One region of the Priestia sp. D51 genome, then DNA from elsewhere that is predicted to be linked to it. Evidence: a T-box and tRNA genes for the amino acid it is inferred to sense, from the RefSeq annotation. Region 1 holds a T-box; the other holds one or more tRNA genes.
The links. The T-box of region 1 lies ahead of ileS (isoleucine--tRNA ligase). A T-box ahead of a tRNA ligase gene usually reads a tRNA of that ligase, here a tRNA-Ile.

Region 2: it has a tRNA-Ile gene. The T-box ahead of ileS (isoleucine--tRNA ligase) is inferred to sense a tRNA for this amino acid. The anticodon was not compared.

What each region holds. Positions count from the first base shown of each region.
Region 1 covers NZ_JBLTIR010000001.1:617,932-625,310, forward strand. Annotated here, with positions in the region: gene ACNHOZ_RS03300 (YlmH family RNA-binding protein) at 1-365, shown strand, start outside; gene ACNHOZ_RS03305 (DivIVA domain-containing protein) at 450-944, shown strand; T-box leader at 1,014-1,234, shown strand; gene ileS (isoleucine--tRNA ligase) at 1,305-4,070, shown strand; gene ACNHOZ_RS03315 (conjugal transfer protein TraR) at 4,241-4,528, shown strand; gene lspA (signal peptidase II) at 4,609-5,076, shown strand; gene ACNHOZ_RS03325 (RluA family pseudouridine synthase) at 5,073-5,987, shown strand; gene pyrR (bifunctional pyr operon transcriptional regulator/uracil phosphoribosyltransferase PyrR) at 6,179-6,721, shown strand; gene ACNHOZ_RS03335 (uracil-xanthine permease family protein) at 6,878-7,379, shown strand, end outside.
Region 2 covers NZ_JBLTIR010000001.1:375,202-382,580, reverse strand. Annotated here, with positions in the region: gene ACNHOZ_RS02040 (MFS transporter) at 1-1,053, opposite strand, end outside; gene sodA (superoxide dismutase SodA) at 1,183-1,791, opposite strand; tRNA gene ACNHOZ_RS02030 (tRNA-Ser) at 1,989-2,081, opposite strand; tRNA gene ACNHOZ_RS02025 (tRNA-Ile) at 2,093-2,169, opposite strand; tRNA gene ACNHOZ_RS02020 (tRNA-Asn) at 2,173-2,247, opposite strand; tRNA gene ACNHOZ_RS02015 (tRNA-Met) at 2,288-2,361, opposite strand; tRNA gene ACNHOZ_RS02010 (tRNA-Asn) at 2,363-2,437, opposite strand; gene ACNHOZ_RS02005 (DUF456 domain-containing protein) at 2,500-2,985, opposite strand; gene ACNHOZ_RS02000 (DUF1189 domain-containing protein) at 3,329-4,111, shown strand; gene ACNHOZ_RS01995 (MFS transporter) at 4,263-5,474, opposite strand; gene ACNHOZ_RS01990 (hypothetical protein) at 5,551-5,883, shown strand; gene ispG (flavodoxin-dependent (E)-4-hydroxy-3-methylbut-2-enyl-diphosphate synthase) at 6,035-7,138, shown strand; gene ACNHOZ_RS01980 (hypothetical protein) at 7,175-7,379, opposite strand, start outside.

The DNA of each region.
Region 1 (7,379 bases):
AAATTTCTTCTTATATTGAGATGAATTTAACATCAATTGGAAAAGCCAAAGTTTCACTTTCTTCTATTCAAAGAGAGCAGCTGCATGTGGTAAAAGAAGAGCTGATTGAACACGTTTATACAGTTTCTTCAATGAGGCTTGATGTTTTGCTGTCGACCATTCACAATCTATCAAGACAAAAAGTCCAGCCGTTTATTGCAAATGGAGCGGTAAAAGTAAATTTTAAAGTCATTGAACAGCCTTCTTTTGAATGTCATGAAGGTGATATTTTGTCGCTTCGTGGCCACGGCAGAAGTCGTATCGTTTCACTTGAAGGCAAAACCAAAAAAGAAAAATGGCGAATTGTTGTAGGGAAGCAGAAATAAAGAAATCTACTAGCAGGAAATTTTAAAAATATGTCGAATAAACCATTACTAATGATGTAATGAGACAACACGGAGGTGGCCTAGATGCCTTTAACCCCTTTGGATATTCATAACAAAGAGTTTAATCGCGGGTTTCGCGGATATGATGAAGATGAAGTAAATGAGTTTCTTGACCAAGTAATTAAAGACTATGAGCTGGTAATGCGTGATAAAAAGGAGTTAGAAGGAAGAGTATCTGAATTAACAGATCGTCTTGGACATTTTACTAACATCGAAGAAACGTTAAATAAATCAATTTTAATTGCTCAAGAAGCAGCGGAAGATGTAAAGCGAAACGCTGAAAAAGAAGCGAAGCTCATTATAAAAGAAGCAGAAAAAAATGCGGACCGTATTATTAATGAAGCACTGTCTAAGTCTCGTAAAATTGCGATGGACATTGAGGAGACGAAAAAGCAGTCTAAAGTATTTAGAACTCGTTTCAAAATGTTAATTGAAGCACAGCTTGAAATGTTAAACAGCGATGACTGGGATCAGTTGATGGATTATGAGATGCCAGCGCTAGAAGAAAAAATTGACTAGTCAAGACATCATCTTGACTTCTCACGTTTTGTTGTCATATAATTTGGTAACAGATGAAATTTCATATCAAACAGTACGGAGACAGGGACAGTAGCTTTTTTAGTTTGTCAAAGCGAATCGAGGATGGTGCGAGCTCGATAACAAACAAAAAAGTGAAAATCACCCTAGAGTACCATTGCTGAAATGATGATAGTAAGCAGTGGCGGTTTATTCACGTTACGAATGCAAAGAGGATTTGCGTGCAGCAAATCTACTAGGGTGGTACCGCGGGAGGCCTTCTCGTCCCTTTTTGGGATGAGGAGGTCTTTTTGTTATGGTGCAAAAAGATATGAAATTTACGTTTTTTTTGGAGGGTAAAACATGGAATATAAAGATACATTATTGATGCCAAAAACTGAATTTCCTATGCGTGGAAATTTACCGAACCGCGAGCCTAAAATGCAAGAACAGTGGGCTGAAATGAATATTTATGAAAAAGTACAAAAACGTACGGAAGGCCGTCCGCTATTCGTCCTGCATGATGGACCTCCATATGCCAATGGCGATATTCACATGGGACATGCCTTAAATAAAATTTTAAAAGATTTTATCGTTCGCTATAAGTCGATGTCAGGCTTCTGCGCACCTTATGTGCCAGGCTGGGATACACACGGCTTGCCAATTGAAACGGCTTTAACAAAAAATAAAAAAGTAAACCGCAAAGAAATGACAGTAGCTGAATTCCGTAAGCTTTGCGAACAGTATGCTTGGGAACAAGTAAACGGCCAGCGTGAGCAGTTCAAGCGTTTAGGCGTACGCGGAGATTGGGATAATCCATATGTAACGCTTCAGCCACAGTACGAAGCGCAGCAAATCAAAGTATTTGGCGATATGGCGAAAAAAGGCTATATCTACAAAGGATTAAAACCTGTATACTGGTCCCCTTCAAGTGAATCTGCTTTAGCAGAAGCGGAAATTGAATACTATGACAAGCGTTCAGCTTCTATTTACGTAGCGTTTAATGTGAAAGATGGTAAAGGCGTGCTTGAACAAGATGAAAAATTCATCATTTGGACGACAACACCATGGACAATGCCAGCTAACCAAGGGATTGCTGTCAATCCCGAGCTTCAGTACAGCGTAGTTGAAGCAGATGGAGCAAAATATGTAGTAGCAACTGAACGTATTGAAACAGTTGCTAAAGAAATTGAATGGGCTGACTATAAGACACTTCGTACAGTAAAAGGTTCAGAACTTGAACGCGTGGTAGCTGAACATCCAATCTACAAGCGCGATTCTTTAGTTGTTCTTGGCGATCACGTAACGACTGATGCTGGTACTGGCTGTGTTCATACAGCACCGGGACACGGGGAAGACGACTTTATCGTTGGTCAAAAATATGGTTTGGAAGTTCTTTGTCCAGTTGATAGTAAGGGTCATATGACGAATGAAGCACCAGGATTTGAAGGATTATTCTATGATAAAGCGAATAAGCCGATTACCGACAAACTAGAAGAAGAAGGCGCGCTGTTAAAATTAAGTTTCATTACCCACTCATATCCACATGACTGGCGTACGAAGAAACCAACAATTTTCCGTGCAACAGCACAGTGGTTTGCGTCTATTAAAGATTTCCGTGAAGATTTATTAAAAGCAGTAGAAAAAACAGAATGGGTGCCTACTTGGGGTGAAACGCGACTTTATAACATGGTGCGTGACCGCGGAGACTGGTGTATTTCTCGTCAACGTGCATGGGGCGTTCCGATTCCAGTATTTTATGCTGAAAATGATGAGCCAATCATTACGGACGAGACAATTGAGCACGTATCAAATCTATTTAGAGAACATGGATCAAACGTATGGTTTGAGCGTGAAGCAAAAGACTTGCTTCCAGAAGGCTTTACTCATGAAGGAAGCCCAAATGGCCGTTTCACAAAAGAAACAGACATCATGGACGTATGGTTTGACTCTGGTTCTTCACATCAAGCTGTTCTTGAAGAGCGTGAAGACTTACAGCGTCCGGCTGATTTGTATTTAGAAGGTTCTGACCAATACCGCGGCTGGTTTAATTCAAGTCTTTCTACAAGTGTAGCTGTAACAGGTGAAGCACCTTATAAAGGCGTACTTAGCCACGGATTTGCTTTAGACGGTGAAGGTCGCAAAATGAGTAAGTCATTAGGGAATGTTGTAATTCCAGAAAAAGTAATGAAACAACTAGGTGCGGATATTTTACGTCTATGGGTAGCTTCTGTAGATTACCAAGCGGATGTTCGTGTATCTGATAACATTTTAAAACAAGTAGCAGAAGTATACCGTAAAATCCGCAACACGTTCCGTTTCTTACTAGGAAACCTAGCGGATTTTAATCCAACAACTGACGCTGTAGCCGTTGAAGACCTTCGTGAAGTAGATCGCTACATGCTTGTGAAGCTGAACAAATTAATTGATAAAGTGAAAAAATCTTATGATTCATATGAATTCTCAAGCATTTATCACGCAGTGCATAATTTCTGTACAATTGATATGAGTTCATTCTACTTAGACTTTGCAAAAGATGTATTGTACATTGAAGCAGAAAAGAATGTAGAGCGTCGCAGCATTCAAACGGTTCTTTATGAAACGTTATTATCGTTAACGAAATTAGTGTCTCCAATTCTTTCTCATACAGCAGACGAAGTATGGGTTCACATTCCGAACGTAACGGAAGAAAGCGCGCAGCTAGTTGATATGCCAGAGGTTCAAGAAATTGAAGGAGCAGATCAATTAGTAGAGAAATGGGATGCGTTCATGGAGCTTCGCGATGAAGTCTTAAAAGCGCTAGAACAAGCTCGTAATGAAAAAGTAATCGGTAAGTCTTTAGAAGCAAAATTAACGCTGTATCCAACAGCAGATACGAAAGAGCTGTTAGCCTCTATTTCTGAAAATGTAGGTCAACTCTTCATCGTTTCAGATCTTGAAGTAGCAGAAGGTGAAGCGCCTGCTGAAGCACAAAAATTCAGCTATGCTTCAATTGTTGTAAGTAAAGCAGAAGGTGAGAAGTGTGAGCGCTGCTGGGTAGTATCACCAACAGTTGGCGAAGATCAAGATCACCCAACTTTATGTACACGCTGTGCGGATGTTGTGAAAAATCACTACGTTCAGCAGTAATGAACAAAAGCACGTCCTTTTTGGGCGTGTTTTTTGCTGTACGAAATTCCCAAATACAATGGTATAAAGCATTCAAAGCCTTAGGAAAAACTTGTGTTGTAGATTCGATGGAAAACTCGGTAAACCTAACATCATTAATACTTCATCTTATCAGCACAGGAGGCGTTTGCATGTATGAAAATTATCTTTCCATTGGACAGGAATTAGCTCTTATCAAAGAAGAATTACAAGATCGCCTATTGAGATATGCTACAGAACAATCTGGTTATATAGATGAAAAGGAACGTTACGTAATAGAAATGATTAAAGCCGATTTAAAAGATGTAGAACACGCGCTAGCAAAGCTTGACGTTGGTGCGTTTGGAATTGATGAACTAACTGGCGAAGTGATGTCTATTCATAAATTAAAAGTAATGCCGACGGCCCGCACAAACGAAGATTTATTTGTTTTCTGGTGAGAAGCGAGAAAAAAAATGAATTATGTGCTAAAATGCTTTAGTATGGATTCGTTTGATTTTATTGCGGGAGGAAAACGTTTGTGTTTTATTATCTTATCGCTTTAGCTGTTATACTTATTGATCAGGTAACAAAATGGATGATTGTAAAAGAAATGTATTATGGACAAAGCATTACCGTAATTGAAAACTTTCTTTACATTACCTCTCATCGTAACAGAGGAGCCGCGTGGGGTATTCTACAAGGACAGATGTGGTTCTTTTATCTCATTACGGTGGTTGTGGTAGTCGGTTTAATAATTTATATTCAAAAGCTCAAAAAACAAGATAAATGGTTCGGTATTGCGCTAGCATTAATGTTAGGCGGCGCCATTGGAAACTTTATTGATCGAGTGGTCCGTAAAGAAGTAGTTGATTTCGTAAATACATACATCTTTACGTATGATTTTCCGATTTTTAACGTAGCTGATTCGGCACTTGTCGTCGGAGTAATCATCATGTTTATTATGACGCTGTTTGAAGGGAAAATGAAGAAGGAGCACAAAGAATGAATGTAATTGAAACAGTTATAAATGAAGAACAAGCGGGAGAACGTATTGATAAAGTACTTTCGACTGTAAATGCAGAATGGTCACGTTCACAAGTGCAGCAGTGGATCAAAGAAGGTCATGCAAAAGTGAATGATAAAACCGTTAAAGGAAACTATAAATGTAAAACAGGAGACGCTATTATTATTGAAGTGCCGGAACTAGAGGAGCTTGATGTGGTAGCGGAAGAAATGGATTTAGATATTTATTATGAAGATCAAGATGTGCTTGTTGTAAATAAACCTCGCGGCATGGTTGTACATCCAGCTCCAGGTCATCATAGCGGCACGCTTGTAAACGGCTTAATGGCTCACTGTAAAGATTTATCCGGTATTAACGGCGTTATGCGCCCTGGTATCGTTCATCGAATTGATAAAGATACGTCCGGTTTACTTATGGTTGCAAAAAATGATTTAGCTCATGAATCACTAGTTAGTCAGCTTGTAGCTAAAACAGTGACGCGCCGCTATAAAGCTATCGTTCACGGAGTAATTGCGCACGATCACGGTACAATTGATGCGCCAATCGGCCGAGATAAGCAAGATCGTCAAAGCATGACGGTCACTGATGAAAACAGTCGTGATGCAGTGACGCACTTTACTGTATTGCAGCGTTTTAAAGATTTTTCACTTGTCGAATGTAAGCTAGAAACGGGGCGAACACACCAAATTCGCGTTCACATGAAGTATATTGGCTTTCCGCTTGCCGGGGATCCGAAGTACGGACCGAAAAAAACGCTTCCGATTGACGGACAAGCGCTTCATGCAGGTGTATTAGGCTTTATTCACCCTCGTACAAATGAATATATGGAATTTGAAGCACCGGCTCCAAAAGAGTTTAATGAGATGCTAGAGCTTATTGAAAAAAGAAGTTGACAACTGTCATAAGTGATGGCATACTTGTATTAACTTAATAAGAACCTTTAAGAACAGTCCAGAGAGGCTGAGAAGGAAACGGTGCAGAAAAGGCATACTTATAGCCTTTTTGAAGAAATATATCTAAAACCAAATCCTCTTGCCTCAAGGCAAGAGGATTTTTTTATGTCAACAACTTGAGGTGAAAAACAGTGAACGTAAAAGCTACCGTACTTGACGAACAGGCTATTCGCCGCGCTTTAACTCGAATTGCACATGAGATTATTGAAAAGAATAAAGGAATCGAAAATTGTGTGCTAGTGGGGATTAAAACGCGAGGTATTTATATCGCAAAACGTTTAGCAGAACGAATTGCACAAATTGAAGGAAATACATTGCCAGTCGGAGAACTAGACATCACGCTTTACCGAGATGATTTATCGAAAGTGACAAGCAATGATGAGCCTCTCGTAAAAGGATCAGATATTCCGACAGATATTGCAAATAAGAACGTCATCTTAGTAGACGATGTGTTATATACGGGCCGTACGGTTCGAGCAGCACTTGATGCACTAATTGATATCGGTCGACCGGAACTCATTCAGCTGGCTGTTTTAGTGGATAGAGGACACCGCGAGCTGCCGATTCGAGCAGACTATGTTGGTAAAAACGTACCGACAGCTAAAAGTGAAAAAATTGCGGTGCATTTGATGGAAGTAGACGAAAAAGACCACGTGTCTATTTACGAAAAATAAATTATATACCCTTTTAAATAGTAGTCCCGTGAGGCTGCAAAAGGGGGGTCACTATACAAGGAAAACTGTACTGCGGTATAGCGTCTTCCTTGTATGCTGAAAACCTCTTTGCCTCTGCGTAAAGAGGTTTTTTTATAGTGATAGGAGGAAAAACATATGAGTCAACAACAAGATTTTGTACTTGATATACATGATAAACCAAAAGCAGTAAATTGGTTAACATTGAGTCTGCAGCATTTGTTTGCAATGTTTGGATCGACGGTGCTAGTGCCGTTCCTAGTCGGATTCAGCCCGGCAATCGCTTTGATTTCAAGCGGGATAGGAACGCTTGCTTTCCTGCTCATTACAAGAGGTCAAATTCCTTCTTATCTTGGTTCATCGTTCGCGTTCATCACGCCAATCATTTTCGCAAAAGCTTCGTTTGGACCTGAAGAAACGATGGTTGGCTGTTTCTTAGCCGGACTTGTGTATGGAATCGTTGCTTTGATTATAAAAGGAACAGGAATCAATTGGATTATGAAGCTGCTTCCTCCGGTTGTAGTAGGACCAGTTATTATGGTTATAGGCTTAGGATTAGCTAATACAGCAGTAGGCATGGCGATGAACGATGCAAAAGGAAATTACAGCTTAACTTACCTGATGGTTGCGCTTGTGACAC
Region 2 (7,379 bases), 240 kb from region 1:
TCTGACAACAATGTATTCGATTCTTTTTGAAACAACGTCCTTTGCTCGTCCAATCACATCGTACGTTAGAGAAATGAATGGAACCAACAAAATAGGATAGGCAATGGCAATACAAACAGCATATATAATTAACTTTGGATACGATAAGTTAAAGATAAGCAAAAAGACTGCTCCATAGAGAAGGAGGCCCCCGGTGAAAATAAATCGAAGGCGATTTTTTTGCTTAATAAATCTTGAGGCTACATAGTATCCTACAAACGCCACCGCTGAATTCACCAGTCCATAAGTTCCTAAAGCTAATTCACTTCCCGTCGTAATAAATACCATAACGGATACGACAAAAATGAACGTACCTTCACGCAATCCTTGAAAGAAATGAGCCTGTAATATTCGATTCCAGTCTTTGTTGACTTTTCGTTCAGCCCACACTTCTTTAAATTTGTATACTCCTTCAGCTGCGCGTCTTGTAATAAAAAAACTAAGCACAACGGCACCGACAAACAATAGCAGAGATACACCAAACACAATTTTATACCCAAGTGATTCATACAAAGCGGAAATAACAAAGCCCGCTCCTAAAGGACCAATCATCCCTGCAAAAGAGTTTAAGATCCCTAAAAATCCGTTAAAAAAGTCTCTTGTATCAGGTTCTGTAATTTCAAAAGTTAGCACATTAAAAGCTAGCCAATAAAAGCCATATCCTATACCCAGCAGTCCACCAAGCAATACTAAATACTCGGCTGCGTTAGCTCCACTGACCAATACAGCGATATAAAAAACAGCTAAAAAAGATACGCCTAACCTTAAAACCACAACCCGGTCAATTCGTTTGGCCCATTTACCTGCTAAAATAAACGTAAGGGGCTGAAGCACCACTACCGCTAAATTATAAATAGCGAGATCCGAAAATTCTCCTGATTGTTTCCACAGATAAATGTTAACAAACGAATTGGAAATTGAAATAGCCAAGGCATAAAGACCGCCTATAATTAAAAGCAAAAGTAAATCTTTACTAACTTCTACATCTCCAACTACTTTTTTTAATAAAGGCATATCAAAAAACTCCTTTTCTCTTCTACACCTAGTGTGTGAAAAAGAAAAGGAGATATGTAAAAGAATTGGAAAACAAAAAAGCCAGTAAAGGTAATAATTACTTTACTGGCTCTTAAATACGTCTTCAGCTTATTTTGCAGCGTCGTAACGCTTAGCAACTTCGTCCCATTTTACAACATTAAAGAATGCTGAAATGTAATCTGGACGGCGGTTTTGATAATTTAAGTAGTAAGCGTGCTCCCAAACGTCTAGACCAAGAATTGGCGTTTTGCCTTCCATTAATGGGCTATCTTGGTTTGGTGTGCTTGTTACTTCTAATTCGCCGTTGTTTACAACTAACCAAGCCCAGCCAGAACCGAAGCGAGTTTTAGCTGCATTTGCAAATTCTTCTTTGAATTGATCAAAGCTGCCGAATTTGCTAGCGATAGCGTCTGCTAATTCACCAGTTGGAGCACCGCCGCCGTTAGGGCAAAGGATTGTCCAAAATAATGAGTGGTTCGCATGACCGCCACCGTTATTGCGTACTGCTGTACGGATATCTTCAGGAACAGCATCTAAGTTTGAAATTAACTCTTCAATACTTTTGCTTTCTAAATCCGCTTTGCCTTCAACAGCAGCGTTTAGGTTTGTAACATATGTGTTGTGATGTTTTGTGTGGTGAATATTCATTGTTTCTTTGTCGATATGTGGTTCCAGTGCATCGTATGCATAAGGTAGTTCTGGTAATTTGTAAGCCATGAATAATTCCTCCTTCAAAATATGTAAGCATTTTGGCGCAAAAGCACCATATACGTTTAGATTAGCAAATTTACCCTACTCTTTCAAATAAAAAGTACCTAATCCATGATTTATATTTACCTAATTCCCATTCGCTATTCTTTTAAACATAAAAAAAGCTTCTTTTTCTCAAAAGAAGCTTTGAATAGACAATAGTATGGCGGAGGAAGAGGGATTCGAACCCCCGCGGGCTTTAACACCCCTGTCGGTTTTCAAGACCGATCCCTTCAGCCGGACTTGGGTATTCCTCCAACCCTATAAATGGTGGACCCTGCAGGACTCGAACCTGCGACCGGACGGTTATGAGCCGTCTGCTCTAACCAGCTGAGCTAAGGGTCCACGTGGCTCCACAGGTAGGACTCGAACCTACGACCGATCGGTTAACAGCCGATAGCTCTACCACTGAGCTACTGTGGAACAATATGAATTATGTATGTCACAAACGTAAATTGGAAAATAGCGGCGGAGGGGATCGAACCCCCGACCTCACGGGTATGAACCGTACGCTCTAGCCAGCTGAGCTACACCGCCATGGCTCCACAGGTAGGACTCGAACCTACGACCGATCGGTTAACAGCCGATAGCTCTACCACTGAGCTACTGTGGAACAATATAACATTTACTAGCGACATTAAAAATTTAACATGTTTCTGGCCTAAAGTCAATATATTATTTTAAAACAGCGTATAAAAAATAGGCAATCATCAACAGTTGAATAAATCCTTTCGAGATAGCGCCACTAAAAAAGCCAATAACCGAACCTACTCCAATTTTTACTGCGTTGCTAATTGTGGTCCGATGAACAATCAGTTCTCCTACAATCGCTCCGATAAACGGCCCTAAAATAATTCCAAATCCCGGAATAACAAACGGACCCACAAGCAATCCAACTGTACTTCCCCAAACGCCTGCTTTAGTGCCTCCGAATTTTTTCACACCAATAATATTAGCGATATAGTCTGCTAAAAAAAGTGCGACAACTAACAATCCTTGTATCACCCAAAATAACCAGCTATAGGAGCTAAAATCATAAAATAAACCGTATATAACAAATCCTAGCGCTACAAATAGCACGCTTGGGATGATGGGATAAACCAACCCAACAAACGATACAGCAAAGCTAATGATAACTAATGCCCAACATAAAATAGCCATGCCCGCACCTATCCTTTTTATTATTACTATTTATCATACAATAACCACTCCTATAAAGAAAGACCTTGCACCACGAGACCTTCCTTTATTTTACTTTCAAATATATCTTCAGATAACGATTTTCGAGTGTACCACTGCACTATTAACAGCACAGTCCTCAAACTGCCCGTAATATCCCCCAAAAACAATGACAGCAAAATCTGTACATATAAAGAAATGCTTTTGACAAAACGCTCCATCGCACTATTGTAATTGGTAACGTTTTCTAAAATCTATTGTAAACCTTAAATTTCCGCTATAAAATAAGGTATAATCAGAATTTTCAATAATAGGAGGCTTTACAATGAGCATGCTGAAAAAGATAGCATGGAGTTTTACTTCCTTCAAAAAAATAAGATCGCTTCGCTTTGAGCATACGAATAAAACAATTGGCTTTGTGCTGTTTTTAACATTCATTTCTTTGCTGCCTACATTTTTCTTTATGACTTTGACGATTGTAAACGGCTATCATACCGCGACTACAGATCTCCCGAAATCTGTTTCTTCTTTTTCTATTTCAAATTCACAGCTTACGTCAAGCCAACCTTTCACAAAAAAAGTAAACGGTACCGCTTTTATCTTAGACCCCTCACAGTCTATTGAACGGTTTCATTCCCCTGCTCATGCAATTGGTTTTTTAAAGGATGGAATTTACATCACGACTAATTCACAAACACAAACGTATTCATATGAGTTGCTAAACTGGCATCATAAAGATAAAAATGAACTGTTAAACTTGCTGCACGAACAAAAATTTTCTTTATACATACTTGTCCCTATCGCTATGCTTTTACTGTACGTATTAACATCTGGACTAAACTTCCTTTCTATTACCTGCCTTGCTTATCTTGGAAAACTGATTGGACTCATCACTAAGAAGCAGCTTCCTTTCAAACAGCTATGGGCACTGAGCGCTTATAGTACGGTAGCCTTCACGCTGCTTTATACGCTTTTTGAAGCTTTTTCTTTGTCTCTAGCAACACATAGCTCTCTTTACTGGATAGGAACGTTCTTCATTTACTTATTGCTCGTCACAAGGGTTCCTATGAGAAAAAAGGTAAAACCTAATAAAGCGATTGAAACATAACGAAATGAATCCAATCAACGGCTAGAAGCACCTACATACATAAAATCTATGTTTACCCTGCCAATGAAAAGCTCCGAACGAATTTAATTCTTGATCAAGAATCAAATTTGTTGGGAGCTTCTTCAACTAACATACTTTTGTCCCAGCCTCTTTATTTCTGTACAACTTTTCTTCTCCCCATTGCAGAAGAAAAAATTTTCAACTGATACAAAACCCACAAACCTCCTGCTGCGAGCAAACTAAAGCTATAAATAAACATCAGCCTTTCAGTATGCATCCACACTTCAAAAACAACGGGTCCCAGCGCTACTCCTAAAAATCTCACCGTTCCATAAATGGATACAATAAATCCTCTTTCTTCGTCTGAAGCCGCTGAAGTAATCATCATATTAATACAAGGAAGAACAAATCCTAAGCCGCCAAAGGCGACTGTCAAACAAAACATCAGCACAGGAAGCGTATAAATCACCGTTAATACTCCAAACATTACGAATAAAAGAATCATTCCTACTATCATCAATTTTTTCATGAGCACTACATCTGTTTTGATTCGCTGACCGGTCCAATAAGAAACGAGCGTCATCGCGCCAAGAGGAAATAAAAAAGCGGTTCCTTTGAAAAAACCGTCTATATGATACGTTTCCTCTATTAAAAAAGATAAGTAATATAAAATGCCAAATAATAAAAACAACCCCAGTCCCCCGACAAAGAATAAAGGAAAAAGCGATTTTCTTTTATCATAGACAATCCCAATGGCTCTCTTTAAATACTCTCCAACAGATACTGAATCTGAACCTGTTTTCGCTTCTCTCACATACAAGGCTATACCTACTAAAGCAGCACCTGCCGCTAAAGGATACACAAAAAATGCGGCATACCATACAACGAGTGCCGCCGTTGCTCCAATTATAGGTGCAACCACTTTTCCAGCTCCATTATATACTTCTAAAATCCCAAGGACTTTTGCTCTTTTTTCCCCTGTAAATACATCTCCAGTTAATGCCATTGCCAACGTTGTAGTACCAGCAGCGCCAATCCCTTGAATCACTCTTCCAGCCATCAACACAGCAAAGCTTCCAGAAGAGACCAAAGCGCTACTAGCAGCGACAAGGCTACCGATTATCATCACGATGAGGGAATACATAATTAATTTTTTACGTCCATATCGATCTGATAAAATTCCTACCGCAGGAATACACAATGCAGCCGGAATCGAAAATACACTCAGTATCAAACTGGTTTGGACTCCACTTAAGTGAAGTGACTTTTGAATGCTTGGCAGCAGAGGAATGAGCATGGAATTTCCCAGCACCATGATGAAAGGCAATAAGCCTAATGAAACAATCATTAATTTTTCTTTCAATTTTCGTTCTCCAATCATATTTAAGTAAGACAAGCATAGGCTTTACACATAAGCAAAAGAATGAAGGAGGAGCGTAATGAAAAAGCTATGTGCATTAGCCGCTTTCGCTTTTATCGGATATATTTGTCACTACGACATTAAATACGGTACCATTCCTACTGCGACTGAAGCAGTTCAAGTCAGCAAAGCGCAGCCTGCAGAAACAAAAGCCGCCAGCTCTTCTTCCACCTATACAAAAATAAAAATTAAGCCAGGCGATACAGTTTTGTCCGTCATTGAAGAGCTTACAAAAAAATCGATACCGGTTTCTATGAACCAAATGATTAAAGACTTTAAGAAGTTAAATAACGGTACAGCGCCTGAAGATATTCAAATTGGAAAAACGTATAAGTTCCCTATTTACAAGTAATGACAGCATTCTTCTTGTCAAGATGGGATAGTCATTGTTAAAATAGCTAAGGTAGTACTTTCTACTAGTTATTTTGTTCATAAAGAGTTATTCTATTAATGAATTCAAATTCTTGATTTCATTTTGAAGGAGAGATTATCACGTGAGTGAAATTATACATCGTACAAAAACACGCCCCGTCAAAGTTGGAGATTTAACAATTGGGGGCAGTAACGAATTAGTTATTCAAAGTATGACAACCACTAAAACACATGATGTTGAAGCAACGGTTGCAGAAATTAAACGTTTAGAAGAAGCAGGATGCCAAGTTGTTCGTGTTGCTTGTCCAGATGAACGCGCAGCAGATGCAATCCCTGAAATTAAAAAACGCATTAACATTCCATTAGTTGTAGATATTCATTTTGACTATCGCTTAGCGTTAAAAGCAATTGAAGGCGGAGCGGATAAAATCCGTATCAACCCAGGTAATATTGGACGCCGTGAAAAAGTGGAAGCTGTTGTAAATGCTGCAAAAGCTAAAAATATTCCAATTCGTATTGGAGTTAACGCCGGTTCACTGGAAAAACGTATTTTAGATAAATACGGCTATCCGACAGCAGATGGCATGGTAGAAAGTGCACTTCATCACATTAAAATTTTAGAAGACCTTGATTTCCATGACATCATCGTTTCAATGAAAGCATCCGATGTTAACTTGGCAATTGAAGCATATGAAAAAGCTGCTCAAGCTTTTGACTACCCTCTTCACTTAGGAATTACAGAATCGGGTACATTATTTGCGGGAACTGTAAAAAGTGCAGCAGGTCTTGGCGCTATTTTGTCTAAAGGAATCGGAAATACATTACGTATTTCTTTAAGTGCGGATCCTGTAGAAGAAGTAAAAGTTGCACGCGAGTTGCTAAAATCATTCGGTTTAGCTTCCAATGCTGCAACGCTTATTTCTTGCCCAACTTGCGGACGTATTGAAATTGATTTAATTAGCATTGCTAATGAAGTTGAAGAGTATATTTCAACTGTAAAAGCACCGATTAAAGTAGCGGTACTTGGCTGCGCTGTAAACGGTCCTGGCGAAGCTCGTGAAGCTGATATCGGGATTGCAGGAGCACGCGGTGAAGGTCTTCTATTCCGCAAAGGTGAAATCGTACGCAAAGTTCCGGAAGAAACAATGGTTGAGGAACTAAAAAAAGAAATTGATAAAATTGCTGCTGAATATCACGCAAAGCAAGAAGCTGAAAAAGCTGCAGCTAAATCATAACCAAAAAAAGCGAGGCGCATATGCGCCTCGCTTTTTTTATGAAAAGAACGGTAATATAAACGTACCGACAATAATCGATACAACTCCGATCCCTATTGCCCATGCTCCTAGCGTAAGTGCTCCTTTTCTGCGTGCGATAAACCCTAGAATAATCCCAGCGGCACCAAGAATAATTGGTAAAAAGAATAGTGAAAGAATCGAAAGCACGAGTGCGAAACGACCGTATCCCGTTCCTTCTCCT